DNA from 4 places in the Phyllobacterium sp. SL163 genome. Region 2 is predicted to be linked to each of the others. Evidence: riboswitches for the same ligand, from Rfam matches in the RefSeq annotation. Region 2 holds a riboswitch; each other region holds the start of a gene.
The links. Region 2 has a riboswitch for cobalamin ahead of bluB (5,6-dimethylbenzimidazole synthase). Riboswitches for the same ligand answer to the same signal wherever they lie in the genome.
Positions count from the first base shown of each region.

Region 1: linked by a shared signal. The riboswitch ahead of ACP7B1_RS07790 (CbtB domain-containing protein) and the one ahead of bluB (5,6-dimethylbenzimidazole synthase) in region 2 are both predicted to bind cobalamin.
Region 3: linked by a shared signal. The riboswitch ahead of ACP7B1_RS20020 (ABC transporter ATP-binding protein) and the one ahead of bluB (5,6-dimethylbenzimidazole synthase) in region 2 are both predicted to bind cobalamin.
Region 4: linked by a shared signal. The riboswitch ahead of cobU (bifunctional adenosylcobinamide kinase/adenosylcobinamide-phosphate guanylyltransferase) and the one ahead of bluB (5,6-dimethylbenzimidazole synthase) in region 2 are both predicted to bind cobalamin.

Region 1 covers NZ_JAFCVE010000003.1:207,026-214,775, reverse strand. The annotation lists gene copD (copper homeostasis membrane protein CopD) at 1-784, opposite strand, end outside; gene copC (copper homeostasis periplasmic binding protein CopC) at 784-1,155, opposite strand; gene ACP7B1_RS07795 (histidine phosphatase family protein) at 1,242-1,838, opposite strand; cobalamin riboswitch at 1,886-2,036, shown strand; gene ACP7B1_RS07790 (CbtB domain-containing protein) at 2,069-2,278, shown strand; gene ACP7B1_RS07785 (CbtA family protein) at 2,291-3,031, shown strand; gene ACP7B1_RS07780 (hypothetical protein) at 3,096-3,746, shown strand; gene ACP7B1_RS07775 (DMT family protein) at 3,912-4,262, shown strand; gene ACP7B1_RS07770 (lipid II-degrading bacteriocin) at 4,688-5,530, shown strand; gene ACP7B1_RS07765 (hypothetical protein) at 5,530-5,895, shown strand; gene ntrC (nitrogen regulation protein NR(I)) at 6,000-7,466, opposite strand; gene ACP7B1_RS07755 (two-component system sensor histidine kinase NtrB) at 7,469-7,750, opposite strand, start outside.
Region 2 covers NZ_JAFCVE010000004.1:445,354-453,103, reverse strand. The annotation lists gene ACP7B1_RS11950 (alpha/beta fold hydrolase) at 1-647, opposite strand, end outside; gene ettA (energy-dependent translational throttle protein EttA) at 1,216-2,865, shown strand; gene ACP7B1_RS11940 (MOSC domain-containing protein) at 2,985-3,593, shown strand; cobalamin riboswitch at 3,620-3,795, shown strand; gene bluB (5,6-dimethylbenzimidazole synthase) at 3,863-4,615, shown strand; gene ACP7B1_RS11930 (DUF2293 domain-containing protein) at 4,548-4,865, opposite strand; gene ACP7B1_RS11925 (ArsR/SmtB family transcription factor) at 5,008-6,015, shown strand; gene metF (methylenetetrahydrofolate reductase [NAD(P)H]) at 6,015-6,938, shown strand; gene ACP7B1_RS11915 (DMT family transporter) at 7,446-7,750, opposite strand, start outside.
Region 3 covers NZ_JAFCVE010000009.1:94,976-102,725, reverse strand. The annotation lists gene ACP7B1_RS20030 (FecCD family ABC transporter permease) at 1-823, opposite strand, end outside; gene ACP7B1_RS20025 (ABC transporter substrate-binding protein) at 857-1,804, opposite strand; gene ACP7B1_RS20020 (ABC transporter ATP-binding protein) at 1,804-2,610, opposite strand; cobalamin riboswitch at 2,930-3,142, opposite strand; gene ACP7B1_RS20015 (transglutaminase family protein) at 3,298-6,618, shown strand; gene ACP7B1_RS20010 (circularly permuted type 2 ATP-grasp protein) at 6,805-7,750, shown strand, end outside.
Region 4 covers NZ_JAFCVE010000004.1:272,925-280,674, forward strand. The annotation lists gene cobO (cob(I)yrinic acid a,c-diamide adenosyltransferase) at 1-486, opposite strand, end outside; gene cobN (cobaltochelatase subunit CobN) at 513-4,244, opposite strand; gene cobW (cobalamin biosynthesis protein CobW) at 4,259-5,314, opposite strand; gene cobU (bifunctional adenosylcobinamide kinase/adenosylcobinamide-phosphate guanylyltransferase) at 5,319-5,843, opposite strand; cobalamin riboswitch at 6,007-6,240, opposite strand; gene ACP7B1_RS11145 (cobyric acid synthase) at 6,392-7,750, opposite strand, start outside.

The DNA of each region.
Region 1 (7,750 bases), on a different contig from region 2:
CTGCCTCGCTGGTGCGCATCCGCGGAACGAAAACATACCGGTTGATCAGGGCCAGTCCGGTCAGCACCACAACCAGAGTGATCTTCAGCGCCAGCAAGGCCTGATAGGGGGATGTCCAATCAGCCGGCAGACGTCGAAGGACGAGCGTGGTATTGACCACGCCGGATGCAATCACCAGTGCGACGGCCGCATGACCGACCGACGAAAACCGCATCAGCGCCGTTTGCGCAGCCACACGCCATTCCGCCTGGCGCAACCGGCCAAGGATCAGCATAACCGGTATCAGCGCTCCGATCCACGCGCCGCCCGAGAGCACATGCACCATATCGTTGAAACGGTGGGCCGCGCCAATCCAGCTCTCCCGCATTGTGGCATGGCCGGAAAATGCCAGGCTTGCCAGAAGCAGTCCCGAAGCCATGGCAAGAGCGATGTGCGCGCGGCGTGGCGACAGAGCCAATGCGGGCAACAAAAGCAGGGCGGCGGCGACCTGTATCGCCCAGCCGCGGCCAACGCTTGTCTCAAACAGCACGTCCCGGATGGTTCCGAGATCGACGGCATCGCTCCAGCCCTGCCCGATCATTCCAGCCTGCAGCGGCAGCGCAGCAAAGATCGTTCCGATAGCCAGAAAGACCGCGATGACGCTCGCAGGACGCAGGCGCTCACCGATCTCCAGCGCCAGAGGTTTGGGCACAAGCAGTGCGAGATAGGCAAACGCGCCCCACAGGAACATCGTGGATGCATTGTGCACGAACCTGCACAGAACAAGCGTGGTCTCCAACCCCATCAGGGTTTGACGGTGAATGTATAGCTGCCCTTGGTCTTGTGACCGTCGGTGGAAAGTGCGGTCCAGTTCACGGTATATTCCCCCGACGCGAGGGGTGCCGACAGCGGAATGACCAGTGTCTTGTGGTCGTTGATCGACAGTTTGGCCTGTCCCGTCGATACGGTCGCCTTGCCCGGACCGGTGATCGTTGCGCCTGAAAATTTCAGGTTCAAACCCTCGGAAAACGTCAGATCGATCTCGACGGGCGAGACCTTCACGATGGCGTTTTCGGCCGGAACTGCCGATTCAAGATGGGCGTGCGCCAATACCTGCCCCAACAGGCCGGCATTGAGGACGGTTGCGACAGCAAAAATACGAATGAGCCGTGACATGAGAACTCCTGTGAGCGGGCGGATTTGACGGATCCGGAGAAAGGGTGTGACCGCGCGGCGAAAGCTAAGCCTGATTTTTGCCGGGATCATGGCAGAATCCCTGTTGGGCGCGGCGGCACGCAGGCGGCAGCGCGAAGCATCCACCGGCGGCCGTCGCTGCTCATTTCGGTACAGCTGCGCGGCTCGACATCGATGCGCCAAAATGCGGAATCCGGTGCCTGCAAGACGCTCAGAACAGCGGCGCGAATGACGGAAGCGTGCGTCACCACGATTGTGTGACCGCCATCATGCATATGCGCGCTCATCCAATCTGCAATCCTGACGAGAAAATCATGGATCGATTCGCCGCCATGCGGGGCCGAGGCGGGATTGTTCATCCAGTCCGTCACATCGTCGGGGTGGGCTTGGTGGACAGCGGCGAGCGTCCTCCCCGCCCATTTCCCGTAATCGATATCCGCCAACGCCGCATCGACAACGGATTCCAAACCCAGGGCATCGGCGGTTTGCCGGGCGCGCAGCGCCGGACTGGTCAAAACACGGTGCGCACGGCGCAAATGCCCGGCAATAGCCTGCAGGTTTTGGGCTTCCCCGGGTTCAAGCGCTTCGTCGGCGGGGAAAGCACCTGTGCGGACCGCCGGTGTGGCGCCATGGCAAACAAGGGTCAACCGCGTGGCTCTGGCCAAAATATCCCTCAAAACCCTCAGGAAAAAACCGGAAACAGCCCGCAGACCGTTCATTGACAGTCTGCGGCGCGCACAGATATAACCGTGCTGTTGCGAGTTTGGAAGCCGGTGAAATTCCGGAGCGGTCGCGCCACTGTAATTAATCAGTCCTTTTTCACTGATTGAAAGCCAGACCCTGGCCGCAACATCATTTATTCCGTTAGTGAACGCGTCATTCTGGGAGAAAATTCATGTCCGATATCGCTCTTACGCCGTCAGCAGGCGTCACGCCCATTCCTCTTGGCGAAGTCTTGCCGTGGGCCATTTTCGGCGGGCTGATTATGCTGCTCGCAATCTATTTCATTGGTGCGGAAGAAGGTGCGATGTCGCTCTTCTCGGGCATGTATGTGCACGAATTCGTTCATGACGGCCGCCATCTCCTCGGATTTCCCTGCCACTGAGGAAACAAAACAATGACAAGAGATCTTTTGATCCGCGGCATGATCGTAGGGGTCATCGCCGGGCTATTGGCGTTCGGGTTTGCCCGGGTGTTCGGCGAACCGCAGGTTGATCACGCCATTGCCTTCGAGGAAAAGATGAGCCAGGCGGCCGGCACAGCGGCTGAACCGGAGCTTGTCACGCGGGCGACACAGGCCGGCATCGGCCTGTTTACCGGCATTGTCGTCTACAGTGCCGCGCTTGGCGGATTGTTCTCTCTGGTCTTTGCCTTTGTGCATGGCCGGGTCAGTTCCCTCAGCCCGCGCAGTACGGCGGCCCTGCTGGCGCTCGCGGGTTTTGTGGCAATTGTTCTCGTTCCCTGCATCAAGTACCCGATGAATCCGCCTGCGGTTGGCAGCCCGGATACCATCGGGGCCAGAACGGAACTGTTCTTCGTCATGCTGGTGGTTTCGCTCGGTGCCCTTGCGGCGGCTGTGGGTCTGGCAAAGCGCCTTTATGCCCAGCACGGCGCATGGAACGCGATATTGATGGCCGGTGCCGCCTATGTCGTGTTCATTGCGCTGGTGCAATACTCGCTTCCCGCCATCAACGAAGTTCCCGAACAGTTCTCGCCGACCGTTCTCTGGAACTTCCGCGTCGCATCGCTGGGGATCCATGTGATCGTCTGGACCACGCTTGGTCTGCTCTTCGGCGCTTTGGCTGAACGGGTTCTGGCCGGACAGCGTCCGCGCTATCGCCTGCATGCGGCACGCTGAGCGCAGTCGCGCTATGCCTGAACGTCCTGCGGGCGTTCAGGCTTCCGCTGCCGATGGGACTGTCATGAGACCGCAACGCTTCGATATCCCTATGGGATGCCCGGCAGGCTGGTTCCTGGCTCTGGTCGCATGCCTGTTCATGCTGCAAACCGAAAGCGGATGGGCGCACCGCAGCAGCGCCGGTACCGATACGTCGGGCATTTCCATTCCAAGCCTGTCGCATGGTGAAATGGCGGTAATCGCTGACTACCGCAAGCCGATCCTCGATCTGGCGGCCCGCATGACCCGCACCGATGAGAAATTCCGGCGGCTGCTGAACTACACCAATATCCAATACAGCTATTGTCTCTGGGGCATGGTCCCCGGCAGTGTCACCGACGAGCAAAGCCCGTTCAATGCCTGTTCACACGCCTATCTTGCTGCGACGAAGGCTGTGCTTGTGTATATGCGTGACATGCCTGAACACCGGGACGCCGTCAGTGCCCTTGTCTCCGATCTCGATGCCACACTTGTGCGCAATGGCGGCTCTTTCGTTATGTGCCAGTATAGCGGCGATCCCTACAACACGGCTGATATCATCAGGCCGCGCTGGAGCGATGTGCCTGGACACCTGACCAGCCTGTTTTCCTTCCTGGGATTCGCGATACTGCTTGTTTCAGCGGTTTTTGCCGTCATCCATCTGACACGCCCGCCACGACAGCCTGTCAACACCTGATCAAGGCTATGGCCTTTAGGCCACACCGCGCATGTCTTGTCGCCAAACCCCGGATCGCCCTTTCCGCTGCGCGCGACTTGACGTAAGCCTGCTGACCGGATCGTTTTGACCGTTTGAACGTTACTGCATTCCCTGCCCCAAGACGCTTAGAGCCAAGGACACTTCATGCCCTCCTTTGATTATATCCGGCCCATCCTCCTGTTGCTCGGCTCAAATGTTTTCATGACATTTGCCTGGTACGGCCATCTTAAATTCGCGGACCGGCCGCTCTTTCTGGTCATCCTCATCAGCTGGATGATCGCCTTTGCCGAATACTGCCTTGCGGTACCGGCGAACCGCTATGGTCACGAGATCTATTCGGCCGCCCAGCTGAAGACCATCCAGGAAGTGATCACGCTTCTGGTCTTTGCCGGTTTTTCGGTGATGTATCTTGGTGAGAAAATCACCATCAACCACCTCGTCGGCTTCGCGATGATCTGCGGCGGCGCATTCTTCGTGTTCAAGGGTCCGCTTTAGGATCAAACGGCCGTGCACGTGCTCGATGGTGCAGACGGGAAGTATAGTTAGTCAGATAATTATAGGACCGACAGCGGGGAAAGACTACTTGCTATCTGCGGTGCGGCATCCGGTTTCGGCTATTTTCTGTAACTTCAAAGCATGGATAGGACCAATTTCAACCGGATTCACGGAAGCTCGCCGATCACCCCGCCCAGCATTCTTTGCCATGAAGGAAGTCATCAACAACGCGCCTCATTTATTTCTTGACTGTAATAATCATATTTATTAACAATGTGTGATATTTAGAATATTTAATACGCAGGATCCCATTCTCCCGGCCTGTTTCAAACGTAATGACGTCCCTTTTTCGTTTATCCCCGCATGGCTTGGCGAAGCGGATTTTCATTTTGATGCTTTTTTATTTTTACTAAGGAGATTTGAGCATGCCTGAAACGATAATCTTGAAACCAATCATTATTAAATCCTGGGAAGACAGTAATCCCGGCAATTCATTCACCGGTTGGGCGGGGAGTAGGTTATATAATCCGTATACGGAAATGGATCGATTGTGGGATCAATATCAGGAATATACGCAAAACGCATTCTGGAATTCTCTCAACAGTCTGCCCGGACTGAAATGGATTGTAAGCGGCCTGAACGCGCTCCTAGATGCGCCCGGCGATTTCATCACCTGGCTAAATGGTCTCTCATTTCTCGATAATGTCCTCGGCAAACAGAACACGCCTTTGGATCTTCTGAACGGAACGGACTCCGAACCAGAGAGCGCCAAGACCTATGACAGAAATGACACCACATTATCCGGAGGAATAGCGTCACCATTCAAGGCCATGGCGCATTATCTTCAAGGCCATGGAGAAGCATTGAGCGTCCCCTTAAATCAGATCGGTCTCAACCTTCGGCCGGATCAGGTGAAAATAAGAGAAATCAACCAGTTAAGTCAGTACACCAATGACTCAAACTTTATCGGAACGAAACACATTGTAGTTGAGAAATTTAATCATAACACAGCAGAAGATAATGCAATTGCAGCGGCGTACCTAGGGAACATCTCGTTGAAGCTAGAAGGGGACATGACTCGTCATCAAGACGGAACATGGAACTTCCAAGGTGAGGTTCGCGCCTATGATGATCATTATGATTTCAATCCAAGCGATCACCGTGGAATGATGCAGGAACTGTTCACAAGAACAGTAAATCTCCTGCCGGGCACGAACTATGACATATCAATGGCAGGTTCCATTCCCATCTCCTGGGAGGGGCACTAATGCGAAAACTATTGAAATGGGTCCTGGGCGTGACCGGGACCATCGTGGCGGTGGTGTTCTTGTTTGCCGTATTTGTCGTCTATGGCATCCCATTACTCAGGGACAGAACAACGCAATGCCCGGAGATGCAAACCGCAACAGTTAAGTACGGCATACTTTCTTACATCACTAAAATTGCAAAAAATGGCTTTCAGTACGATGATCTCGAACTGGATGAGGATTTTGGATACAATTCTGGCATCCGCGGCTGGGAAGTCACGGTTTACGTTAAAAGCGATGGCAAACGTATAGGACGATACTTCGCCACAATGGCCTGCGATGAAAGAGTAGAGCTTTCAGTTGATCAGACATTCAAGGCTGATTAAATGCAGAAACGGGATCGTACGAGCGTACGATCCCGTTTGTACAAAATAGCAAGCTCTGGGAAAACCAACATTTAAATCCGCCGTTCAATCAGCGAACTGATGAATCAACGGCCCAGATCGTTCTTGGTGTTCTTGTAGATGTTGACACCCAGTTCGCGGATTTTCTTGCGCAAAGTGTTGCGGTTGAGGCCGAGCAGTTCGGCTGCCTTGATCTGGTTGCCATGGGTGGCGGTCAGGCATGACAGGATGAGCGGGTATTCCACTTCCTCCAGCACGCGCTGGTAAAGCCCGACCGGCGGCAGATCATCGCCATAGGACAGGAAGTAGCGCTGCATGTTCAGCTCCACCGCCTGGGCAATGGTGATGTCCTCGTTGGACATCGACGCCGAGGATGGCTCCGCCGGCCGCAGGTCAGCCTTGAGTTCCGCCTCAATCACATCCGCATTGATTTCTTCCTGCGGATAAAGCGCGGCGAGACGGCGCACCAGGTTTTCCAGTTCGCGCACATTGCCGGCCCAGGGATAGCGGCGCATCAGGTCGAGACCATCGGCGGTGATGCGTTTTTCCGGCAGGCCGTCCTTTGCCGCCATCTTGAAGAAATGCCGGACAAGGTCGGGAATATCCTCGCCGCGCTCGCGCAACGGCGGCAGACGCAGCGGCACGACATTCAGGCGGTAATAGAGATCTTCGCGGAACATGCCCTGATTGATCAGCGTCCGCAGGTCTTTGTTTGTCGCGGCCACGATGCGCACATCGGTCTTGATCGGCGTGCGCCCGCCCACGGTCATGTATTCGCCCTGCTGGAGTACGCGCAGCAGGCGTGTCTGTGCTTCCATCGGCATATCGCCGATTTCATCGAGGAACAGCGTGCCGCCATCCGCCTGTTCGAAGCGGCCGCTCGACCGGTTCTGCGCACCAGTGAAAGCACCCCGTTCATGGCCGAACAGTTCGGATTCGATCAGGTCGCGCGGAATGGCAGCCATGTTGATGGCGACGAACGGCCCCTTGCGGCGACGGCCATATTCATGCAGTGCCCGCGCCACCAACTCCTTGCCCGTGCCGGATTCACCTGAAATCATCACGGTCAGGTCGGTTTGCATCATGCGGGCAAGAACCCGGTAGATATCCTGCATGGCGGGCGAGCGGCCCACCAGCGGCATGGTATCCGGCTGTTCGTCATTGGCCCATTTTTCCGGCTTCTTCTTCGGCTCCGCCAGGGCACGGCCGACAATGCTGACAAGCTCGGTCAGATCGAATGGCTTTGGCAGATATTCATAGGCCCCGGCCTCGGAAGCGCGGATTGCCGTCATGAAGGTATTCTGCGCGCTCATAACGATAACAGGCAGATCGGGGCGCGATTTCTTGATGCGTGGCAGAAGGTCGAAAGCGTTTTCATCGGGCATCACCACATCGGTGATGACAAGATCGCCGTCACCGGCGGAAATCCAGCGCCACAGGGTGGCTGCATTAGACGTGATGCGCACATCGTAGCCAGCACGCGACAGCGCCTGATTGAGGACTGTTCTGATTGCTGCGTCGTCATCCGCAACGAGAATGCTGCCCAAGCTCATGATCAGAATCCTGCCTTTTTCGATATAATCATTTCATCCGCATGGTCGTCGTCCGACGGATCGCTCTGCCATGCGGGCATCAGAATGCGGAATGTCGTCTTGCGCGGTACGGAATCGCATTCGATGACACCGCCGTGATCGCCAACGATTTTTGCAACGAGCGCCAGGCCGAGACCCGAACCGTTCGGTTTGGTCGTGATGAACGGATCGAACAGATGCGGCATGATATCCGGTGAAACACCGGAACCGGTATCCTGCACGCAGAATTCGAGTGGCAGGGAGAC
Region 2 (7,750 bases):
CTGACCGAGGCATCCCAGCCGCACAGGGGATCGGCGATATAGGCGTCCACTTCATCAGGGTCGCGTGACAGCCAGTCAAATGGTGTGCGGGCATCCATGATGCCGCGTGCCCAGGCCTGAAAGGTCAATTTCGGCAGAAGCATGCTCGGCACATCGGAGCCAAGCAGCATGCGTTCGGCCCGCAGGATGCCCTGCGCCAGCCGTCCGGCAAGCCCGGCAGAGAAATTGGCGTTCCAGATGGCGGCGGCATCGACCTTTTGCTGATAGCCCAGCACGTAATTGAGACCGATCAGGCCGCCCATGGAGTGGCCGAAGAGAACAAGCGGCAGGCCGGGGTGACGGGCGCGGGCCGCGGCATTCACCGCGTCCATGTCCTCGAGCACCAGGCGCATGCCGTCCCGCTCGGCGAAACGGCCGGGCGGCGCGCCATCGGCTTTGGTATAGCCGTGGCCGCGATGATCGTGGGCGTAGACATGAAAACCGTGCCTGTTGAGATGCTCGGCAAAACGGCCATAGCGCAGGCAGTGTTCGGCAAGGCCGTGGCTGATCTGGATAATGGCTGTGCCGCTGCCTGCGGCGGGTGAAAAGCGCATGGCAAGCGCCGCACCCGTCGGCGACCGGACCGTTTCGATGTCTGCAAAACCCATTCATGCCTCCCGCGATCAATTGAAAGGGTGGCGCGTGATTAGTCAATCCACAATAAATTCTGCGTAAATTCGGGTATCTCCATGGGTTTTTGCACAATAAATAATCACGCCTTTTGTGCTGCAATTTTATTTTGCAAAACCTCTTGCAAACGACAAAAACTTGCCGCAAAACTTCTTTCCGAAAGAGATTGGATCCTGTGTCTTCTCTCGATCGTCCCCGGCTTTCACGGCTGACAGAACGCTGATTTGCGGCGTCGGGGGATGATTGTCCGGACCGGGATATCCAGGCGCTTGCCAGTTACATGGCCGTTCCGGGGGGAAGAGGACGCTCCCCAAATGCGGCACCAGAGGGGAAACCGGGTGACGGAAATATCCGCACCCGGTTTCGCTCATTCTGAAGGACGGTTTGCATTTCCGTTGTGTGTGGTTCGACAGGAATGCAAATACCCCGTAAAACGCCCGGCAATCCCGAAATAAATGCCGCGTGCATTGCCACCCGCGCCCCTTTCGCCTACATACGGCGCAAATTCATGTCCCAAAAATCCCGAACATCGGAGTGACGCGCGTTATGGCACGCCAATTCATTTACCATATGGCCGGCCTGAACAAGGCATACGGAACCAAGAAGGTTCTCGAAAACATCCATCTTTCCTTCTACCCCGACGCCAAGATCGGTATCCTCGGACCGAACGGTGCGGGTAAGTCGACGATCCTCAAGATCATGGCCGGCATGGACAAGGAATATACCGGCGAAGCCTGGCTGGCTGACGGTGCCACGGTCGGTTACCTCGCGCAGGAACCCTATCTCGATCCCACCAAGGACGTGATGGGCAACGTCATGGATGGCGTCGCGGACAAGAAGGCCGTTCTCGACCGCTACAACGAACTGATGATGAACTATTCCGACGAAACCGCCGATGAAGGCGCCAAGTTGCAGGATATCATCGACGCCAAGAACCTCTGGGATCTGGAATCCCAGGTGGAAATGGCCATGGAAGCGCTGCGCTGCCCGCCCGGTGATTCCGGCGTGGAAAAGCTGTCCGGTGGTGAGCGCCGCCGTGTGGCACTGTGCCGCCTGCTCCTCTCGCAGCCCGATCTTCTGCTCCTCGACGAGCCGACCAACCACCTTGACGCCGAAACCACCGCCTGGCTGGAAAAGCACCTGCGCGAATATGCCGGCTCCGTCCTGCTGATCACGCATGATCGCTACTTCCTCGACAATGTGACCGGCTGGATTCTCGAACTCGACCGCGGCCGCGGCATCCCCTACGAAGGCAATTACTCCGCCTATCTCGGTGCGAAGGCCAAGCGCATGCAGCAGGAAGGCCGCGAGGACGACTCGCGCCAGAAGGCTCTGGAGCGCGAGCGCGAGTGGATTTCCGCCAGCCCCAAGGCACGTCAGGCCAAGTCGAAAGCCCGCATCAAGGCCTATGACGCGCTGGTCGATGCCGCCAATGAACAGCGTCCCGGCGATGCGCAGATCATCATTCCGGCGGGCGAACGCCTCGGTCAGGTGGTTATCGAAGCAGAGAACCTTACCAAATCCTTCGGTGACCGCGTTCTCATCGAAAATCTGACCTTCAAGCTGCCGCCCGGCGGTATTGTCGGCATCATCGGTCCGAACGGTGCGGGTAAGACCACGCTGTTCAAGATGATCACCGGACAGGAAAAGCCGGATTCCGGCTCGATCCGCGTCGGTGAAACGGTTCATCTCGGTTACGTCGACCAGAGCCGCGATCACCTCGCGGCGGAGAAGAATGTCTGGGAAGAAATTTCCGGCGGCAATGAAATCATCAAGATCGGCAAGAACGAGATGAATTCGCGCGCCTATGTCTCGGCGTTCAACTTCAAGGGCGGTGACCAGCAGCAGAAGGTCGGCAATCTCTCCGGCGGTCAGCGTAACCGCGTGCATCTTGCCAAGATGCTGCAATCCGGCGGCAATGTCCTACTGCTCGACGAACCGACCAACGATCTTGACACCGAAACGCTTGCGGCTCTGGAAGACGCGCTGGAAAAATACGCCGGCTGCGCCGTTATCATCAGCCACGATCGCATGTTCCTCGACCGGCTGGCGACGCATATCCTGGCCTTCGAAGGCGACAGCCACGTCGAATGGTTCGAAGGCAACTTCCAGGACTATGAGAACGACAAGATCCGTCGTCTCGGACCGGACAGCGTCAATCCGAAGCGTCCGAGCTACAAGCCTCTGACACGCTGATGCGACCGGGAGGGCGGCAACGCCCTCCCATCACCAATTTTGACGTTTCCATCAGTGATATTGGCTGGTTTTAACAAGCAATTTTCCTAAGATGCGGCTGATTTCACCGGAGTGCCGTCATGACAGACCTTTTCGCAACCAGAACGGACATCCTTCCGGCCCGCAAGATTGTCGGACGGGTGAGCGGCCTGTTCCAGGCGCCGAAAGACAGTTTTGTCACCGCTGCCACGGACACGCTCGATCTCACCTTTGAAGGCATCCGCGGCGATTATCACGCGGGCCTGACGCGCCGGTCCGGCGGGCGCGAACCCTGGTACCCGCGCGGTACCGAAATGCGCAATGAGCGGCATATTTCCATTCTGGCGGTAGACGAACTCGAAGCCATTGCTAAGGCCATGGGTCTGGCGCACATCAAGCCCGAATGGATCGGCGCCAACATGGTTGTCGATGGCATTCCCTCGCTTTCCATGCTGCCGCCGCGCACATTGCTGTTCTTCGAAGGCGGCGTGACGCTGAAGGTCGACGGACAGAACGCGCCGTGCAAGGTCGCCGGACGCTCCATCGCCGAGCGGGCGCAGACCGCCGATCACACCGCGACGGCGCTTGACTTCGTCAAGGCGTCGAAGCGGCTGCGCGGCATCGTCGTCTGGGTTGAAGTGCCGGGAATCATCCGTTCCGGCGAAAAAATCGATGCGCGTCTGCCGGAGCAATGGATTTATCCCGGCTGATGCTTGCGTCCTTCGCCGATCTGTGGCGAATGGAATGCAGGTCCGGTGCCTGCATGCAGGAGAATCGGGAAGCCGGTGCAAATCCGGCACGTGCCCAACGCTGTATAGGGGATGGGCCGCGCAGATTGCCACGGGGAAACCCGGAAGGCGCGCGGTTCAGGTGAACCTCAGTCAGAAGACCGGCCGGACCGGATAGCCGAAACCGCATGGACAGCGGGGAGGTGTCTGGGGTCAGGGCAACCTGGTCCTCGCATTGTTGGGAGCAAACGATGCATGATTCTGCCTGTGGTCCCGTGGCCGCTGCCGATTTTTCCGCGGACGAGCGCGCCGCCGTCTACAAAGCCATCCATACCCGCCGCGATGTGCGCGACCAGTTCCTGCCAAGGCCCGTCGACGACGAGGTGCTGCTGCGGCTGCTCGATGCCGCCCATCACGCGCCGTCGGTGGGGTTCATGCAGCCGTGGAATTTCATTCTCATCCGCGATGCGGCGCGCAAGGCCGAGGTGCACCGGGCCTTTACCCGCGCCAATGCCGAAGCAAAGGCCATGTTCACCGACGAGCGGCAGGCGCTCTATGCATCGCTGAAGCTTGAGGGCATCGTGAAGGCGCCGGTCAATCTGTGCATCACCTGCGACCGGACACGCGGCGGCGATGTCGTTCTGGGGCGCACCCATAACCGGCAGATGGACGTCTACAGCACCGTCTGTGCCGTGCAGAACCTGTGGCTGGCGGCGCGGGCGGAAGGCATCGGCGTCGGCTGGGTCAGCATCTACCACGACCGGGACATGCGCCGCATTCTGGCCATCCCCGATCATGTCGAGATCATCGCCTATCTCTGCATCGGCTATGTCGACCAGCTCTACGATCAGCCGGAGCTGCAAAAGCGCGGCTGGCGCGAACGGCTGCCGCTGGACCAGCTCATCTATGAAGATCAGTGGAATGCCGGCGCCGAAGTCAGCTCGGGTCGTCCTCGTCCGGATCCAGCAGCCGCGTCGCCCGCCATTCCGTCAATTTCCGGTTGATGGCTTCGAGCACGAAGAACCGGGCCGACTCCTTGTCGTAGCCCTCGTCGCGTAGCGCATCGTAATCCGTGTGCTGATGGCGGACGTGGGCGACCGTGGCCAGCCACACCGCAATGGGTGGCGGCAGGCTTTTCATGTGCGGTGCTGTGGCGGCGGCGCGTATGGGCTCGGAATCCGAATAGGGCACGGCCGGCAAAAGCAGCGTCAGCGCCTTGCCGATAGCCCTTTGGCGGTTGGTTCCTGAACTCATTGCACTCTCTTCCCGCCGATTCGCTGATCGATATACCAGCCTATTTCAGACGCGACGAAATTTGCCGTCAACGGAAAAACAAAACTTGCCAAATCTGTATTTCTCACATAAACATATCTTTATATCTTTTGAGGATACCTTGATGGACAAACGTGATCTCAATCTTGACCTGATGGTCGATACGCTGAAGGCAGCGGCGGAACCCAGCCGCCTGCGCATTCTGGCGCTGTTGTCCCGGGGGGATCTGACGGTTTCCGATCTGACCTCCATCCTCGGGCAGTCGCAGCCGCGCGTCTCCCGCCATCTCAAGCTGCTGTTCGAAGCCAATCTGATCAACCGTTATCAGGAGGGCTCCTGGGCCTATTTCCGCCTCGCTGAATCCCTGGTGGTTGGCGATATCGCCCGGATCCTGCTCGATCGTCTTGATGTGTCCGATCCGTTGCTGGAGCGTGATATCGAGCGGCTCGGCTCGGTGAAGCTGCAGCGCCGCGAGCGGGCCGCTGCCTATTTCAGTGCCAATGCCACCAGCTGGGACGCTATCCGTTCGCTGCATGTGCCGGATGGCGCGGTGGAAGCCGCGCTGACGAAGATCATCGGGCGCACGCCGTTCCAAGCGATGCTTGACGTGGGCACCGGCACCGGCCGTCTTCTCGAACTGTTTGCCCCGCTTTACGTACGCGGCGTCGGCATCGATATCAATCGCGACATGCTGACCATTGCCCGCTCCAATCTCGACCGGTCCGGCATCACCAATGCGCAGGTCCGCCAGGGCGATGTCTATTCGCTGCCGGTTGACCGGGAGTCCTTCGATCTGGTGACCGTTCATCAGGTGCTGCACTTCCTCGACAATCCTGCCGAGGCCATCCGCGAGGCCGCACGCGCCTTGCGTGCGGGCGGGCGCATGCTGATCGTCGATTTCGCCCCGCACGATCTTGAATTCCTGCGGGACAGCCATGCGCATATACGGCTTGGCTTCAACGACAACCAGATGCGTGACTGGCTGACCGAGGCCGGGCTGGCGCTGGAAAACAGCATCGAACTCGAACCAAAAGACAAAGACAAACTGACCGTCAAACTGTGGTTGGCACGCGACCCACGCCTGCTGATCGCTGATCCCGCTTTAACCTCCCGCGTAACGGAGAGTGTCTGATGAGCTTTTTCCGCCAATCCCGCCGTGCCGACCTTGGAACCAATATCAAGGTTTCCTTTGAATTCTTCCCGCCGAAGACCGAGGTGATGGAAGAGCGCCTGTGGGAAACCGTGACGCGCCTTGCGCCGCTCAATCCCGAATTCGTGTCGGTAACCTACGGCGCCGGCGGTTCCACCCGCGAGCGCACGGCCCGCACGATCAAGCGCATCCTGACCGAAACGGACGTGAACGCCGCCGCGCACCTGACCTGCGTCGATGCGACGAAGGAAGAGGTTGATACCGTGGTGCGCGAATTTGCGGCCATGGGTGTGAAGCGCTTCGTTGCCCTGCGCGGCGATCCGGCCGGTGGCGTCGGTGCCCATTACAAGCCGACACCCGGCGGTTATGAAAACGGCGCGGATCTCGTCGCCGGGCTGAAGGCCTTTGCCGATTTCGACATTTCCGTTTCCGCCTATCCGGAAAAGCATCCGGAAAGCCCGGATTTCGCCACCGATATCGACATGCTCAAGCGCAAGGTCGACAATGGCGCGACGCGGGCGATCACGCAGTTCTTCTTCGAGAACGATCTTTACGAGCGTTATGTCGAAAAGGTCCGCCGCGCCGGTATCTATATTCCGATCCTGCCGGGCATCCTGCCGATCCATAATTTCACGCAGGTCACCAATTTCTGCTCGAAGGCCGGGACTCACATCCCCGCATGGCTGGCCGAGCGGTTCGAGGGGCTGGAAAACGATCCGCAGACCCATGCGCTGGTTTCATCGGCTGTGGCTGCCGAGCAGGTTCTCGATCTGGTCGAGCGCGGCATTCAGGATTTCCATTTCTACACGATGAACCGGGCCGACCTTGCCTTCGCCATCTGCCATCTCATCGGCATCCGCCCTGCCAGCGCGCCGCTGGAACCGGCATTGGCCGGCGCCGCCTGATATCGGGCAATAGCATTAAATTGGAAATGGCCCGGTTGCTGCAACCGGGCCATCCAAATTTGTCTGTCACCTTCTTAACGGTCAGAGACCATCTCCACGGCGCTCTTTTTTTCAATCAGGGTATGAGTCCTACGACCATTGCACCGATAAATGCGAACGCTGCACAGATCATGAGGACGTTCATCGAACGCGTAAGTCCCATAGTTTGTCTCCTGCAGTTAACCGTCTTAGCATAGCGGAAAATTGCCACAGAAAAAGCGGAAATGTTACCGCGGTGTGACATGATCTGTAGAAATTTTTTGCTCTGCAATGGTAAGTTTCTGAAATGAAACACATTTACAGGAATGAAAAATCGTCAATTCACGATAAAATGACCGGGAATTTGGTTTATTTTTGCATTGCACCAAAAACGCGACGCGCGTGTTTTCTCACCGATTTATGACACAGTTGCGCCGCAATCCAGACCGGGAAATACCAAGCCGTACCCGTTAGGATTTGTTGAAAACTCTATCTTTTTCGCGGTTTTTGCAACGCTGCGAGCAGCCTGCCGTCAATGGTCAGAAGGCCAAGGGCGATCAGCGCCATGCCGGCAAAATCCTTCAAACCCAGTTCCTCCCCGAGAAAAACTGTTCCAAGCAGGATCGCGCTGACGGGAACTACCAGCGTGACCAGCGAGGCATTGGTGGCGCCGCCGGCGCGGACGATGGAGAAGAACAGGATGTAGGCGAAGGCGGTGGAGAGCAGGCCGAGGCTGAACACGGCCGCCCAGACGCCCTGATCGGGTGCGGCAAAATCCGGCATGCCGCTGGAGA
Region 3 (7,750 bases), on a different contig from region 2:
CCGCATGCAGCTGCCCGGAAAAACGCCGGGCAATGTGCGGGATCATCAGGCCGACAAAGCCGATGACACCAGCCACCGAGACAAAGATCGCGGTGGAGAAGGCGCAGACGATGAACACCGTGTTGCGCAGGCGCGTCACCCTTATGCCAAGGCTTTCCGCCGTGTTTTCGCCAGCCAGCAGGGCATCGAGATTGCGGTGGTTGTAGAGGGCGTAGACCAGGATGGCGGCAAGCCCGGTGAGGGCGAGCGGCAGGTTCTCCCAGCGGGCAAGGCCAAGGCCGCCGAGCGTCCAGAACATCACCGAATGCGCGGCGCGCTGGTCGCCGGCAAACACCATATAGTTGGTGAGCGCAGCAAACAGGAACGAGACGGCAAGGCCCGCCAGGATCAGCCGCTCCGGCCCCTGTCCCTGCACGCGCCGCACCAGCATCAGCACGACGATGGCCGCCAGCATGCCGCCGCTGAAGGCGGCAATCGGCAGCGTCCAGATGCCGAAGCGGTCGCCGATGACCGTAATCACCGAGACTGCTCCCGCCGCCGCACCATTGGAAAGGCCGAACAGGAACGGATCGGCGAGATCGTTGCGGGTAACGGTCTGCAGCAGCGCGCCGATAATGCCGAGCCCCGCGCCGACGCAGATCGCAAGGATGACCCGCGGCAGGCGCAGATCGACGATGATCTTGCCGACCGGGCCATTGACGACGGTATCGGAGAGACCGGCGGCATGGGCGAGGGCGCGCAGGACATCGCCGAGCGGAATGACCGTTGCCCCATAGGCAATCGACACGAGGGCGAGGGCCAGAATGGCCATCACCCCAGTCATCAGTGTCAGATGCTGACGGAAAGGCAGATGCACTCAGAATGCTTCCGGATGCATGGCCTTGGCCATCTTGGCGATGGCCTCGATATTGGCCGGTCCGGGCGTCAGTTCCGCATAGCGCAGGGCGACGAAGCGGTTGTTTTTGACCGCATCGGTTTCCTTCATTGCCGGATGGGATTTGAGGAAGTCGAGCAGCTTCTGGTAACCCGCATCATCCTGATAATCGAGGAGGACGAGGAATTCCGGATTGCGCGTCGCCACGGTTTCCCACGAAGTAGTGCCCCAGCTGGTGTCGAGATCGGTCATGATGTTGGTGCCGCCGGCTTCGCTGATCATCGCTGTCGGAATGGCAAACTTGCCTGCCGTAAACGGCTTGTCCTCGCCGGAATCATAGAGGAAGACGCGGGTGCCGCTCTTGTCACCGATCTTGGTCTTGATCGCGGCAAGTTCTGTCTTCCAGCCGCTGACGAGTTTATTTGCCTCATCTTCCTTGCCGAAGATTTTGCCGAGCTTTTCCATGTCGCCATAGAGCAGGTCCATGGTGGCGGCGGGCCGGGACTTGTCGAGATGAACGCAGCTTTCGGTCAGTTCAAGCGTCTTGATGCCATGCGGCGCAAGCGTGTCGGGGGTGACTTCACCGCCCGGCTTCATGCCGTAATTCCAGCCGGCGAAGAAGAAATCCGGTTCCGCCGCAATGAGATTTTCAAGGGTCGGATATTTCGGCGCAAGCTCGGGAATGGCGCCCAGCTGCTTCTTGAAGGCGTCGTCGAGCTTGTACCAGCCGGTAATGCCCGAAACCCCGACCATCGAGGATTGCAGGTGCAGGGCGAAGGCCATTTCGCTCATGTTGATGTCCTGGATGACCGCGCGCTTTGGCGCGGCCTCGAAGGTGACGGGCTTGCCGCAACTGTCGACCGTCACGGGAAACGCCCATGCGGGGGCGGACAGCGCCGATAAGGCGAGGGCGAGCAGCATTCTTTTCATCAAATTCTCCGTAGCTGAGCAGTTTGTTTTGTGGTTGGTCCGGGTGCTTCGAACACCATGAGGTCGCGATCCTGCGAGGGATGGCGCAGGCGCAGCACATCGAGATCGAAGACATCGCTGACGATGCGCGGCGTCAGCGTTTCGTCGGGCGTGCCGGCGGCGACGAGCTGGGCGGCATGCATGACGGCGACGTGGGTGGCAAACGGCGCCACCAGCGGCAGGTCGTGCAGGACCGCGATGGTTGTCACATCGAGACCGGCGACCAGCGCCAGCAATTCGCTGCGCGCTTTCGGGTCGAGGTGATTGGTGGGTTCGTCGAGAAACAGAATATCCGGCTGCTGGGCGATGGCGCGCGCCAGCTGCACGCGCTGCCTTTCGCCGCCGGAGAGCGAGCCGATGGGACGGCGCGAAAACGCGGCGATCCCGGCGCGGAGCAGGGCTTCCGTCACGATATCCCGGTCTTTCGCCTTGGTTAGGGTGCCCGTGTGCGGGATGCGGCCAAGGGATACATAATCGTCCACCAGCAATTGCGGGTCCGGCATGTCGGTCTGGCCGACGAAGGCAAATCTCCTGGCCCGTTCCTTCGGCGGCAGCCGGTCTATTGCCGTACCGTCGAGATGGACGTTGCCGGAGGAGGGGCGCAGCAGCCCGGCCAGCATGCGCAAAAGCGTGGATTTCCCGGCGCCATTCGGCCCGATGATGGCAAGACGCGCGCCGCGCACGATGTCGAGCGATACCTCATCCACCAGCGTCTGGCCGGCTGTGCGGAACGTCACCTCGTCGGCACGCAGGGCGACATGGCTCATGGGCGGATATCCGTGACTGCAGGCAAGGCACATGGTGTCAAATCCCAACCGGTAAACGTCGTCGCGTCATCGCGGACGCGTCGTTCTCGTATAGTAACGTTATAACATTAGTCAATGCCCGATATGTCATAGCTGCCCCGGCCGCGGCTGGCCGCCGGCGGTCTTGCACGGGGTGCAGAGGATAATCAGGTGGTCGGGTCTTGGCGTGGTCATGCCGGTGCCTTGCCTTGTGGACAAAGGTTAGGGGAACGCGGCCAATGCACCATCGCGACAATGCGGGAGAGGACATCGCATCGCTCCCGGCACACCCCGTCCGGTTCGAATTGTAGATGAGATGGCAGGTCTCCTGGCTCGCGGGTCTCAGCTTCGCCTTGCCTTCCCGACCTTCCGGTCAGTGGCACGTCAGGCATCGCTCACCGCTTACAGTTGCGGGGGCAGCCACGGTCTCGGTCCCTTTTGGGTACGCCTCACCGTGTTCCCTTTTCATCTCCCGCGTTGTCGTGCGGAAGAAACCATCGGCGCGGATGCTATGCGTCCAGCCGCGCAGTTGCAAGCACGTTTATGCGGCAATTTTTGCGGCTGCCAAAATTTTTGGCAAATGAAATATTTCAATTGGCCGGTAACTCGTTAGAGTGCGGGGAGCATTTGTGGAACCGCGGTTTTTTTGAATCAGACTTTTGAGGCGATATGGCAATTCACGCAGCAGTCTATCATCTGACGCATTACCGGTATGACCGGCCCATCATGCTCGGGCCGCAGATCATCCGGCTCCAGCCGGCACCCCATTCCCGGACAAAAGTTCTCAGCCATTCCCTGAAAGTCAGTCCGGCCAATCATTTCGTCAACCTGCAGCAGGATCCTTACGGCAATTTCCTCGCCCGCTTCGTCTTTCCCGAACCGGTGACGGAGCTGAAGATCGAGGTCGATCTCGTCGCTGATATGACCGTCTACAATCCATTTGATTTCTTCGTTGAACCGGTCGCCGAGACCTGGCCGTTCAGCTATCCCGAAGAGATCAGCGACGACCTGTCGATCTATATGAAGCCGGAATCGGCAGGACCGCTGGTTTCGGCTTTCCTTGCAACCATCGATCGCAGCCCGACGAACACGGTGAATTTCGTCGTCGATCTCAACGCACGTATCCAGCGCGAGATCGGCTATGTTATCCGCATGGAAACCGGGGTTCAGGAGCCGGACGCCACCTTGAACCTGCGCTCGGGATCGTGCCGGGATTCAAGCTGGCTGCTGGTGCAGGTCCTGCGCAATCTCGGTTTTGCTGCACGGTTCGTCTCCGGCTATCTCATCCAGCTGAAGCCTGATCTTGTCGCCATCGATGGTCCCGCCGGAACGGACAAGGATTTCACCGATCTGCATGCCTGGTGCGAAGTCTATCTGCCGGGGGCGGGCTGGATCGGTCTCGACCCCACCTCCGGGCTTCTGACCGGCGAAAGCCACGTACCGCTTGCCGCCACCCCGCACTATCGCAACGCTGCACCGATTTCCGGCATGGCGGAATTCGCCAATGTGGAATTCGGTTTCGATATGCGGGTGACGCGTGTGTCCGAGCACCCGCGCATCACCAAGCCGTTTTCCGACGAATCCTGGAATGCGCTCGATGCGCTCGGCGAAAAGGTCGACGCGATCCTGAACGAACGGGATGTGCGCCTGACCATGGGCGGCGAGCCCACATTCGTGTCCATCGATGATTTCGAATCGGGCGAATGGAACACCGATGCGGTCGGGCCGACCAAGCGCGAAAAGGCCGACAAACTGATCCGGCGATTGCGTGAGCGTTTTGCGCCGGGCGGTTTTCTGCATTACGGGCAGGGCAAGTGGTATCCGGGCGAAAGCCTGCCGCGCTGGACGTTCTCGCTTTACTGGCGCAAGGACGGCAAGCCGATCTGGGTCAACCCCGATCTGATCGCGCCCGAGAACGGCAAGGCTGACGTCAAGCCGGAAGATGCCGGGAAGCTGCTCGTCGCGTTGGCGCAGGAGCTCGGTGTTGAAGAAGAGATGGTGGCGCCCGCCTATGAAGATCCGGCGGAATGGATCATCAAGGAGGGCAATCTTCCCGACAATGTCGATCCGTCCAACTCCAGGCTGAAAGACCCGGAAGAGCGCAGCCGCATCGCCCGGGTTTTCGAGCGGGGCCTGACCGAGCCGAGCGGTTTTGTCCTGCCGGTGCAGCGCTGGAACAGCCAGGCCTCCGGCCCGCGCTGGCGCAGCGAAAAATGGAAGACGCGGCGCGGCAAGCTGTTCCTGGTGCCGGGCGATTCGCCCGTCGGATACCGCCTTCCGCTCGGCGCCCTGCCGCATGTTCCGGCCTCGGACTATCCCTATATCGTGCCGGTCGATCCGTCGGTGGATCGCGGGGCGCTTCCCGACCCAGCACCGCAGGCGCGTGAGAACATCCTGGCGGTTGCCTCTTTCACCGCGGACGAAGGCAACCAGCAGGAGCGGGTCGAGCAGGAACTGGGGGAAATCGGCGGGGCCGTGCGCACCGCCATATCGGTCGAGCCGCGGGACGGGCGCCTCAGCGTGTTCATGCCGCCGGTGGAGGCGCTCGAGGACTATCTGGAACTGGTTGCGGCGGCGGAAGCTGCGGCGCACAAGCTCGGCCTGCCGGTTCACATCGAAGGTTACAGCCCGCCGCAGGATCACCGCATCAACGTCATCCGCGTTGCGCCCGATCCCGGCGTGATCGAGGTGAATATCCATCCGGCGACTAACTGGCGCGACTGCGTGGCAACCACAACGGCAATCTACGAGGAGGCCCGCCAGACGCGGCTCGGTGCCGACAAATTCATGATCGATGGCCGCCATACCGGTACCGGCGGCGGCAACCATGTGGTGGTCGGCGGCGAAACACCGGCCAACAGCCCGTTCCTGCGCCGTCCTGATCTGCTCAAAAGCCTTGTCCTGCACTGGCAGCGCCATCCGTCGCTGTCCTACCTGTTCTCCGGCCTGTTCATCGGGCCGACCAGCCAGGCACCGCGCATCGACGAGGCGCGGCATGACAGTCTCTACGAGCTGGAGATTGCCCTCTCGCAGGTGCCCCGACCGGGCGAGGGCACACCGCCTTTGCCCTGGCTGGTCGACCGGCTGTTCCGCAATCTGCTGGTGGATGTTACCGGCAATACGCATCGTTCGGAAATCTGCATCGACAAGCTGTTCTCACCCGATGGTCCGACCGGCAGGCTCGGTCTGGTCGAGTTCCGCGGTTTCGAGATGCCGCCCAATGCGCGCATGAGCCTTGCCCAGCAATTGCTGATCCGCGCGCTGATCGCCCGGTTCTGGAACAATCCGATTCAGGGCAGTTTCGTCCGCTGGGGCACGGCACTGCATGACCGTTTCATGCTGTCGGCCTATGTCTGGCAGGATTTCCTCGATGTTCTCGCCGATTTGCGCGAGAACGGCTTTGATTTCCGGCCGGAATGGTTCGAGGCTCAGCTGGAATTCCGCTTCCCCTTCTGTGGGGAAATCGAAAATGAGGGCGTCAAGCTGGAAATCCGGCAGGCACTGGAGCCATGGCATGTGATGGGTGAGCAGGGTGCCATCGGCGGCACGGTGCGTTTCGTCGATTCCTCGGTGGAACGGCTGCAGGTCAAGGTCGACGGCTTCAATCCGGCCCGCTACAGCGTGGCCTGCAACGGGCGCGAGGTGCCGCTGAAGATGACGGACAGCCAGGGCACGGCGGTTGCCGGTGTGCGCTACAAGGCGTGGCAGCCGCGCTCCGGCCTGCATCCGATGATCCCGGTCAACACGCCGCTGGTTTTCGACATTTACGACCAGTGGTCGCAGCGGGCGATCGGCGGTTGCGTCTATCATGTCGCACACCCCGGCGGGCGCAGCTATGATACGTTCCCGGTCAATTCGAACGAGGCCGAGGCGCGCCGGCTGGCGCGTTTCGAGCCGCGCGGCCATACGGCCGGCGGATATGAATTGCGCAGGGAGCAGCCGTCGGGTGAATTTCCGATGACCCTTGATCTGAGAAGGCCGAGGCATTGAGATATGGTTGGCATCATGGCTGTGCGTGGTTCGACAGGCTCACCATGAGGGAGCGGGAGGATTGCAGGCAGACATATCCTGCGACGTGGCAGATTGACGTTGCAAACCACGCCTTTCCTCATGGTGAGCCTGTCGAACCACGCACTCCTGTCCTGCAGCACTCACAAACCGGTTATCGATAGACACATGTCACAGAGCGTGAAAACCAACCTACTCCCCGGTCTCCTTGCCAGCTACAAGCCCCTGCAGGGCGTGGCGGACGAGATGATCGATCCTAACGGGGCTGTTCGGCCCGGCTGGGAAAAGCTGCTGCGCTCGCTCGACACGCTCGGCCCCGAAAAACTCGCCACCCGCTTTGCCCGTGCCAACCAGTATCTGCACGATGCGGGCGTGTTTTACCGGGTCTATGACGAGACCGGTACGCAGGAGCGCGAATGGCCGCTCGCCCATGTTCCGCTTCTGATCAACGAGGATGACTGGCGCGCCATCACATCAGGGCTGACCCAGCGCGCCGATCTCCTGGAGGATATCGTTGCCGATATCTATGGTGACAACCGGCTGGTGCGCGATGGCCTGCTGCCGCCGGATCTGATTGCCTCGAACCCCGAGTTCCTGCATCCCGTCGCCGGTATCAAGCCGGCCAGCGGGCATTTCCTGCATTTCTGCGCTTTCGAGCTGGGGCGCGCACCCAATGGCCAGTGGTGGGTGCTGGGCGACCGCACGCAGGCGCCCTCGGGTGCCGGGTTTGCCCTGGAAAACCGCGTTGCCACCACCCGCGCCCTTTCGGATATTTCCGGCGCGATGAACGTTCACCGTCTTGCCGGTTTCTTCAAGGATTTCCGCGATTCCCTGCAGAGCCTGATCCACGATCCCGCAGGCCGCGCGGCCATTCTCACGCCCGGCCCGAACAATGAAACCTATTTCGAACACGCCTATATCGCCCGCTATCTCGGCATCATGCTGCTGGAAGGCGACGACCTGACCGTCAGCAAGGGCCGGGTCATGGTGCGCACCGTGTCCGGTCTGAAGCCCATCGATGTTCTGTGGCGGCGCATGGATGCCGCCTATATGGACCCGCTGGAGCTGAAGTCGGATTCGTGGATCGGCACCCCCGGCATGGTCGGCGCGCTGC
Region 4 (7,750 bases), 170 kb from region 2:
CACATCGATGATTTCCTCCACCGGCAGATAGTCGTAGCGCAGCGCGATGTTCAGCTCATCGCATAGGACAAGATCGGTTTCCTCATCGAGGATCATTGTCTTCGCCTGTTCCCAGGCATCCCGGGCCATAGCGATATCGCGGGCGCGGTCCTGCGTTTCCCAGGTAAAGCCCTCACCCATGGCCGAGATGGTAACCTGTTCGGGGAACTTCTCCAGAACCCAGCGCTCGCCGGTATCCCACGATCCCTTGACGAACTGGATCACGCCGATCTTCATGCCGTGGCCGAGCGCCCGGAAGACGACGCCGAAACCGGCGGTCGACTTGCCTTTGCCCTTGCCGGTATTGACGATGACCAGTCCCTTTTCATCGGTCTTGGTGGCAAGGATCTTGTCGCGCACGGCCTTCTTCTTGCGCATCTTGTCGGCGTGGCGCGCGTTGACTTCCTCTTCGGTCAGGTTCAACAGTTTCTGTGATTTTTCAGCCATTTGGCGTCTCCTTCCGAATCATTGTCTCAGGCGGCAAGCATGCCGAGTTCATAGCGCGCCGAGTTCGACCGCGGGGTCCAGAAGCCGCGCTGCACGGCCTCCTCCAGCTTTTCGGCGATATCCCGCAGCGCATGCGGGTTCTTGTCTTTCAGGAATGTCCGCACATCCTCGTCCATCAGGAACGCCTGATAGACCGCTTCGAAATGGTGCGTGCGCACGGCGCCCGTCGTGGCGGCGAAGGCGAAGAGATAGTCGACCGTTGCCGCCATCTCGAAGGCACCCTTATAGCCATGGCGCATAACCCCGGCGATCCACTTCGGATTGGTCACGCGGCCGCGCACGGTTCGCCCGATTTCCTCTTCGAGCGTACGGATGACAGGCTTTTCAGGACGCGAATGATCATTGTGGTAGATGGCTGGACGCTCGCCCGACAATTGCTCGACCGCCGCCGACATCCCGCCTTCGAACTGATAATAGTCATCGGAATCGAGCAGATCGTGCTCGCGGTTGTCCTGATTCTGCACCACGGCCTCAACGGTGCGCAGGCGCTCTTCGAGAAGACCGCGCTCCGCCTTGCCCTCTTCACCCGCGCCATAGGCATAGCCGCCCCAGACCAGCCACGCCTCGGCAAGGTCGTCGCGCTTGTCCCAGGTCTTTTCATCGATCAATGTCTGCAGACCGGCACCATAGGCACCGGGCTTGGACCCGAACACACGAAAGCCCGCCCGCTGCTTTGCCGTCTTCTCGTCGGCACCCTCCGCCACAAGCCGCGCCTGTTCGCTGCGCATGCGCAGGGCAATGGGATTGTCTTCCGCGTCTTCGGGCAACGCGCCGACCGCCCGCACCGCCGTGTCGAACAGTGCGATCTGGTCGGGGAACGCATCGCGGAAAAAGCCGGAGATGCGCAAGGTCACGTCGACGCGCGGACGGCCAAGCACGGCAGGCGGAATGATCTCGTATCCCGTGACACGCCGCGAAGCCATGTCCCAGACCGGTTTGACCCCGATCAGGGCCAGCGCCTGCGCAATATCGTCGCCGCCGGTGCGCATGTTCGATGTGCCCCAGGCGGTCAGTCCCAGCGAGGTCGGCCATTCCCCATGATCCTGCGTGTAGCGGCGGATCAAGAGTTCAGCCGATTTCTGCCCGAGTTCCCATGCGGCGGGTGTCGGTACGGCGCGGCTGTCGACGGAGAAGAAATTGCGTCCGGTCGGCAGAACGTCCGGACGTCCGCGCGTCGGTGCGCCTGACGGCCCCGGCGCCACAAAACGCCCGTTCAGCGCGGTCATGAGCCCGGTCATTTCCGCATCACCGCAGGCCATCACAGCCGGATGCAGGGTCGTGCGGATACCGTCCAGAACCGTTTGCGATGCCTGCCATTCAGCAGGGCAAGTGATTTCACCCGCCACCAGCTTTGCCGCCAGCAACTCGATGCGTTCCACCGTATCACCGGCAATGCGCCACGGATCGCTGGTGACAGCGTTCAGAATTATGGGCCGTTCCGCATTCCAGGGCGCTGCCATGTCGCAATCCAGCGGATCGAAACCGGCAAAGCCGAGATCAGCGGCGATGGCGCGCTGCAGGCTTTGATCAGCCCCGACGCCCGAACCGCGCGGCACGCGCGCCAGCGCGACCACCAGATCGGTGAGCAGGCGCCCTTCCGGCGACAGGCCGAAAATATGCAACCCGTCGCGGATCTGCATTTCCTTGAGGTCGCAGAGATAGGCATCGAGTTTTTGCAGGGCGAGATCGTCGGGATCGTGATCGTGAATGCCCGCATCGCTGTCGAGACCGATATCGCGGACGAGATCAAGTATCTGCACCTTCAGCCGCACGAGGCGGCGCGGATCGACGCCGGAGGCTTCGTAATATTCGTCGACCAGCACTTCGAGGTCCTTCAGCGGCCCGTAACTTTCGGCCCGGGTCAAAGGCGGTGTCAGGTGATCGATGATGACGGCGGCGGAGCGGCGTTTTGCCTGTGTGCCCTCGCCAGGATCGTTGACGATGAACGGATAGATATGCGGCACCGGCCCCAGCACGGCCTCGGGGAAACAGGTTTCCGACAGCGCCAGCGCCTTGCCCGGCAGCCATTCGAGATTGCCGTGTTTGCCCACATGCACGATGGCATGCGCATCGTAGACACCGCGCAGATAGGCATAGAAGGCGAGATAGCCATGCGGCGGCACCAGATCGGGCGAATGATAGGTGTCCTTCGGATCGATATTGTAGCCCCGTGCCGGCTGAATGCCGACCAGCACCGCACCGAACCGGCTGAGCGGCAGCGCAAAGCCGCGCGCCGCATCGAGGAAGAACGGATCGGCATCCGGCGCACCCCAGCGCGCCGTCACCTTCTCCTGAATCACCTGGGGAAGCGATTGAAAGAAGCTGTTGTATTGATTGAGCGAAATCGTCTCGCGGATGGCGCGCCCATCGCTGGCCGCATTGGTCGGCCCCGCCATCAGATGGTTGATCAGCGCTTCGCCATCGGCGGGCATATCGGCGATATCGTATCCGGCATCGCGCATGGATTTCAGCACCTGCCATGTACCGGCAGGTGTGTCGAGCCCGACGCCATTGCCAAGCCGTCCGTCCCGGTTGGGATAGTTGGCCATGACGAGCGCAACGCGGCGCTCATTCGGCTTGCTTGTCCGCAGGCGTGCCCAGTTCGCCGCGAGATCGGCGACGAAGGCGACACGGTCGGCCTGCGGTTCATGCATGACGATATTGGCCTGCACCGCCTCGTCGAAATGCTGCGCCGACTTGAATGAGACCGCACGCGACAGCACCCGGCCATCGACCTCGGGCAGGGCAACATTCATCGCCAGGTCCCGCGCGGAAAGCCCCTGATCGGACAGGCGCCACTGCTCGGCGCTGGAGCCGGAGAAGATGACCTGCAGCACCATCGCGCCATCATGTTCAAGCACGGTCGGCTTGCGCGCGGAACCGGGTGCAGAAACGGCAAACCCCGTGGCATTCAGCACCACGGCGGGCGGTGCTTCGGCAAAGATGCTCTCCAGCGTGGCGATGGAAACCGGATCCTTCAGGCTGGAGACAAACACCGGCAGCGGATTGAGCCCCTTGGCCCGCAACGCATCAAGCAAAGCGGCAACGGGCTGGGTCTGGCCGCTCTGCACCAGCGCCCGGTAGAAGCAGATGGCAACGACAGGCGCCCCTTCGATCCAGTCATGGCGCATCTGTTCCAGCGAAGGTGCTGAGTTGCCGGGCCACCACAACCCCGCCTTGAGCAGGGGCGCGGCCTCCTGCGGCTTCTCGCCGGAAGAAATCAGCGCCGCGCAATAATCGAGGAAACGCTGGGCATTCTGCGCCCCGCCCTCCAGCAGATAATGCCAGAGCGCATCGCGGTCAGGCCGGGCGACGGTTGAAAACCGGTCGAGCCCCGGATCGGGCTTGTCGTCTCCCGGCAACACCGCGAGCTGCACCTTGTGGTTGACCGCGCAGGCATGCAGCGCTTCGAGGCCATAGGGCCAGTAGCTCTCGCCGCCGATCACCCGCACAACGATCAGCCTGGCATGGCGCGCCGTCCGCTCAACATAGGCATCGACCGACATCGGGTGTGACAGGCTCATCATATTGGCGAGGCGCAGCGAAACCGCACCATCGCCCTGCCGCCGTGCGGCGGCAAGGCTCGCCAGTTCCGTATCGGCGGCGGACAGAAACAACACATCTCCCGGCGTCTGGCCGAGGTCGATGGCCTCGGTGCCTTCAGCGATGGTGCCTTTCTGGGCAAGCAGGAGATGCATTCAGTATCCTATCGTCAGGCAGCAGCAGCGGCGGTTAGCGCCGATGTGATGGCGTCATTGTCGATGTCGTGCAGTCCGATGACGACGAGACGGGTCTGCCGCTCTTCACCGGGGTTCCACGCACGGTCGAAGTAATGTTCGATGCGCGTGCCGACGGCCTGCACCACCAGCCGCATCGGCTTGCCGGGAACATCGGCAAAGCCTTTCAGGCGCAGGATATCGTGATCGGCAATCACGGCCTTCAGCTTCTCGACAAAGTTTTTGGGTTCGGCCACCGGACCAAGCCCGACAACAAAGCTTTCGAACTCGTCATGGTCGTGCTCTTCGCCCGCTTCATGGTCCATTTCATGGTGCGACTTGCGGTTGGCAATGTCCTCTTCGGTGCCGACGCCGAGACCGAGCAGCAGTTCATTGCTGAGCTTGCCGAAGCTGGCCGACACCATGTTGAGCGAACGCGACGAACGGCTCTGCACATCGCCGCGCACGCCGTCGAGCTGCTTGTCGCTGATCAGGTCGCTCTTGTTCAGGACGATCAGGTCGGCGGCACGGATCTGGTCCTCGAACAGTTCTTCAAGCGGGCTGTCATGGTCGAGCGATTCGTCCTGGATGCGCTGGGCATCCACCTTGTCGTGGTCATCGGCAAAGCGGCCTTCGGACACGGCGGAAGCGTCGATCACGGTAACGACACCGTCAACCGTCACCTGCGTCTTGATCTCCGGCCAGTTGAAGGCTGCAACCAGAGGCTGCGGCAGCGCGAGGCCCGAGGTCTCGATGACGATATGGTCCGGACGGTCCGGACGGTCGAGCAGCTTGGTCATGGTCGGGATGAAATCATCGGCAACGGTGCAGCAGATGCAGCCATTGTTCAATTCGATCACATCCTCGTCCCGGCAGGCTTCGATGCCGCAGCCCTTCAGCAGGCCGCCGTCGACACCGAGATCGCCAAACTCGTTGATGATGAGCGCAATGCGCTTGCCATTGGCATTTTCGAGCAGATTGCGGATCATCGTGGTTTTGCCCGAACCGAGAAAACCGGTGATGACCGTTGCTGGAATCTTCTGACCCTGCATATTCCTATCCCTTCATGGTGAGCGGCAGCCCGGCTGCCACGAAATAGACTGTCGCCGCGGCCTGCGCCACGGCCTGATGGAGACGTCCGGCATGGTCGCGAAAATCGCGCGCCATGCGGTTCTCCGGTACAATGCCGAGACCCACTTCGTTCGAAACCAGAACGATCGAGCCTTGAAGTTTCGGCAGCGCCTGCACGAGCTGCCGTGTCTCGGCGGTGATATCGCGCTCGGCCATCATCAGATTGGTCAGCCAGAGCGTCAGGCAATCGACGAGGATCGCTTTTCCCTCGGCTGCAACCCCCTGCAGGGTATCCACCAGATCGAGCGGCTCTTCGATGGTGTGCCAGGATGAACCGCGCTGCGCCTTGTGCAGGTCGATGCGGACAGACATTTCCTCGTCCCAGGACCTGCCGGTTGCGAGATAAACGGGCTCAAGGCCGGAAGCCATGATCAGGCCTTCGGCAAAGCTGGACTTGCCCGAGCGGGCACCGCCGAGAATGAAGGTCACGCCGTGATTCAGCTGGGGCATCGCCGTCACTGCAATCGCGATGATCCGTCAGGTACGATCAAGCGGAATGCGGGCGGGGAAACGAGCGCGTATACAATGCGAGCAGCCATAACAACCTCCGTGCTGGGCCTGAAGGGACACGACCCTTCGGTTCTTGGGCAGGATTACCCCCGAGCGCTTCCTGGGAAACGCTCTATGACTGGCAGGTCTCCTGGCTCGCGGGTCACAGGATGAATGCCGCCTTCCCGGTTTCCCAGTGGCTGCCGTCTGCATATGCGTCAGGCTTTGCATTGATCCTCGCCGCTCTACAGTCGCGGGGTCGGCTGCGGTGAGGTCGCCCTTGAGGGTACGACCGTCGCATTCCCTTTTGATCCCTTGGCCTTTGGCCAATATGGGAACCAATCATGGCTGGGACGTTATTCACCCCCCACGGGAAATGTCAATGGAATCCGCACGGTTTGCCCAGGGAGTAGTGGGTGGTTCGACAAGCTCACCATGAGGGAGGTTGAGGATTGCAGGGAGCCTGTTCTGCAATCTCCGCGATTAGCATTGCAGCCCACCCATCCCCCTCATGGTGAGCTTGTCGAACCACGCAACGCGGCACATGCAAGCAGCGCATCCACATCCAGCACTGTTTCAAGCTCGGCGGCGATACTATCCAGCGCGGCGTCCACCCCGGCCTTGTAGTCGAATGCTTCAGCGGCAATGCCCATCGTGCCCAGCAGCGCGGCGCGAAACCGGTCCGCCCCGAAAAGCCCGTGCAGATAGGTGCCGAAAACCTTGCCGTCCGCCGATATGGCACCGTCGTCGACGCCGTTGATGCGCACGGCCGGGCGCGAACAGTCCGGGCCGGTCGTCCGGCCCAGATGAATCTCGTAGCCATCGAGCGGCAGGTTAAACGGCAGCGATTGCGCCGCCACATTGCGCACGGTCTTTTCCGGCTCCATCACCGTATCGATATCGAGATGCCCGAGCCCTGCCGTCTCCGTCACGCTGCCCTCGATGCCGTCGGGATCGCGCACGGTTCTGCCCAGCATCTGGAAACCGCCGCAGATGCCGATGATATGGCCGCCGCGCCGCCGGTGCAGGTCGAGATCCCTGTCCCAGCCATTCTCGCGGAAGCGCAGGAGGTCGCCGATGGTGGATTTGGACCCCGGAATGATGACCAGTCCCGCATCGGCAGGCAGCCGCTCGCCGCTGCGCACCATCACCACATCCACCTGCGGTTCGGCCATCAGCGGGTCGAGATCGTCGAAATTGGCGATGCGGTCGAGCACCGGCACGGCGATCTTCAGCGCCCGGCCCTCGCCCTTCACCAGACGCTCCAGCACGACGGAATCCTCGGCTGGCAGCCGCGCCGCATCCTTCAGCCACGGCACCACGCCGAATGACGGCCAGCCGGTGAACTGCGTTATGGCTTTCAGTCCGTCATCGAACAGCGAGACGTCGCCGCGAAACTTGTTGATGATATAGCCGGCGATCATCTCCCGGTCTTCCCGCTGCAGGATCGCATGGGTGCCGACGAGCGAGGCGATCACCCCGCCGCGATCGATATCGCCGACCAGAACGACAGGCACGTTGGCGCGGATGGCAAAGCCCATATTGGCGATATCGCCCGCCCGCAGGTTGATTTCAGCGGGAGACCCCGCCCCCTCGACGATGACCAGATCGGCACCTTCACGGACGATGTCCCACGACGCCATGACCGCATCGAGCAGCTGCGCCTTGAATGTCTGGTAATCACGGCCTTTGGCCTGGCCCCAGACTTTGCCCTGCACGATGATCTGGCTGCCGGTCTCCGACTGCGGTTTCAAGAGCACCGGGTTCATATGTACCGAGGATGGCACGCCGCAGGCGACGGCCTGCAGCCACTGCGCCCGCCCGATCTCGCCGCCATCGTCGCTCACCGCCGCATTGTTCGACATGTT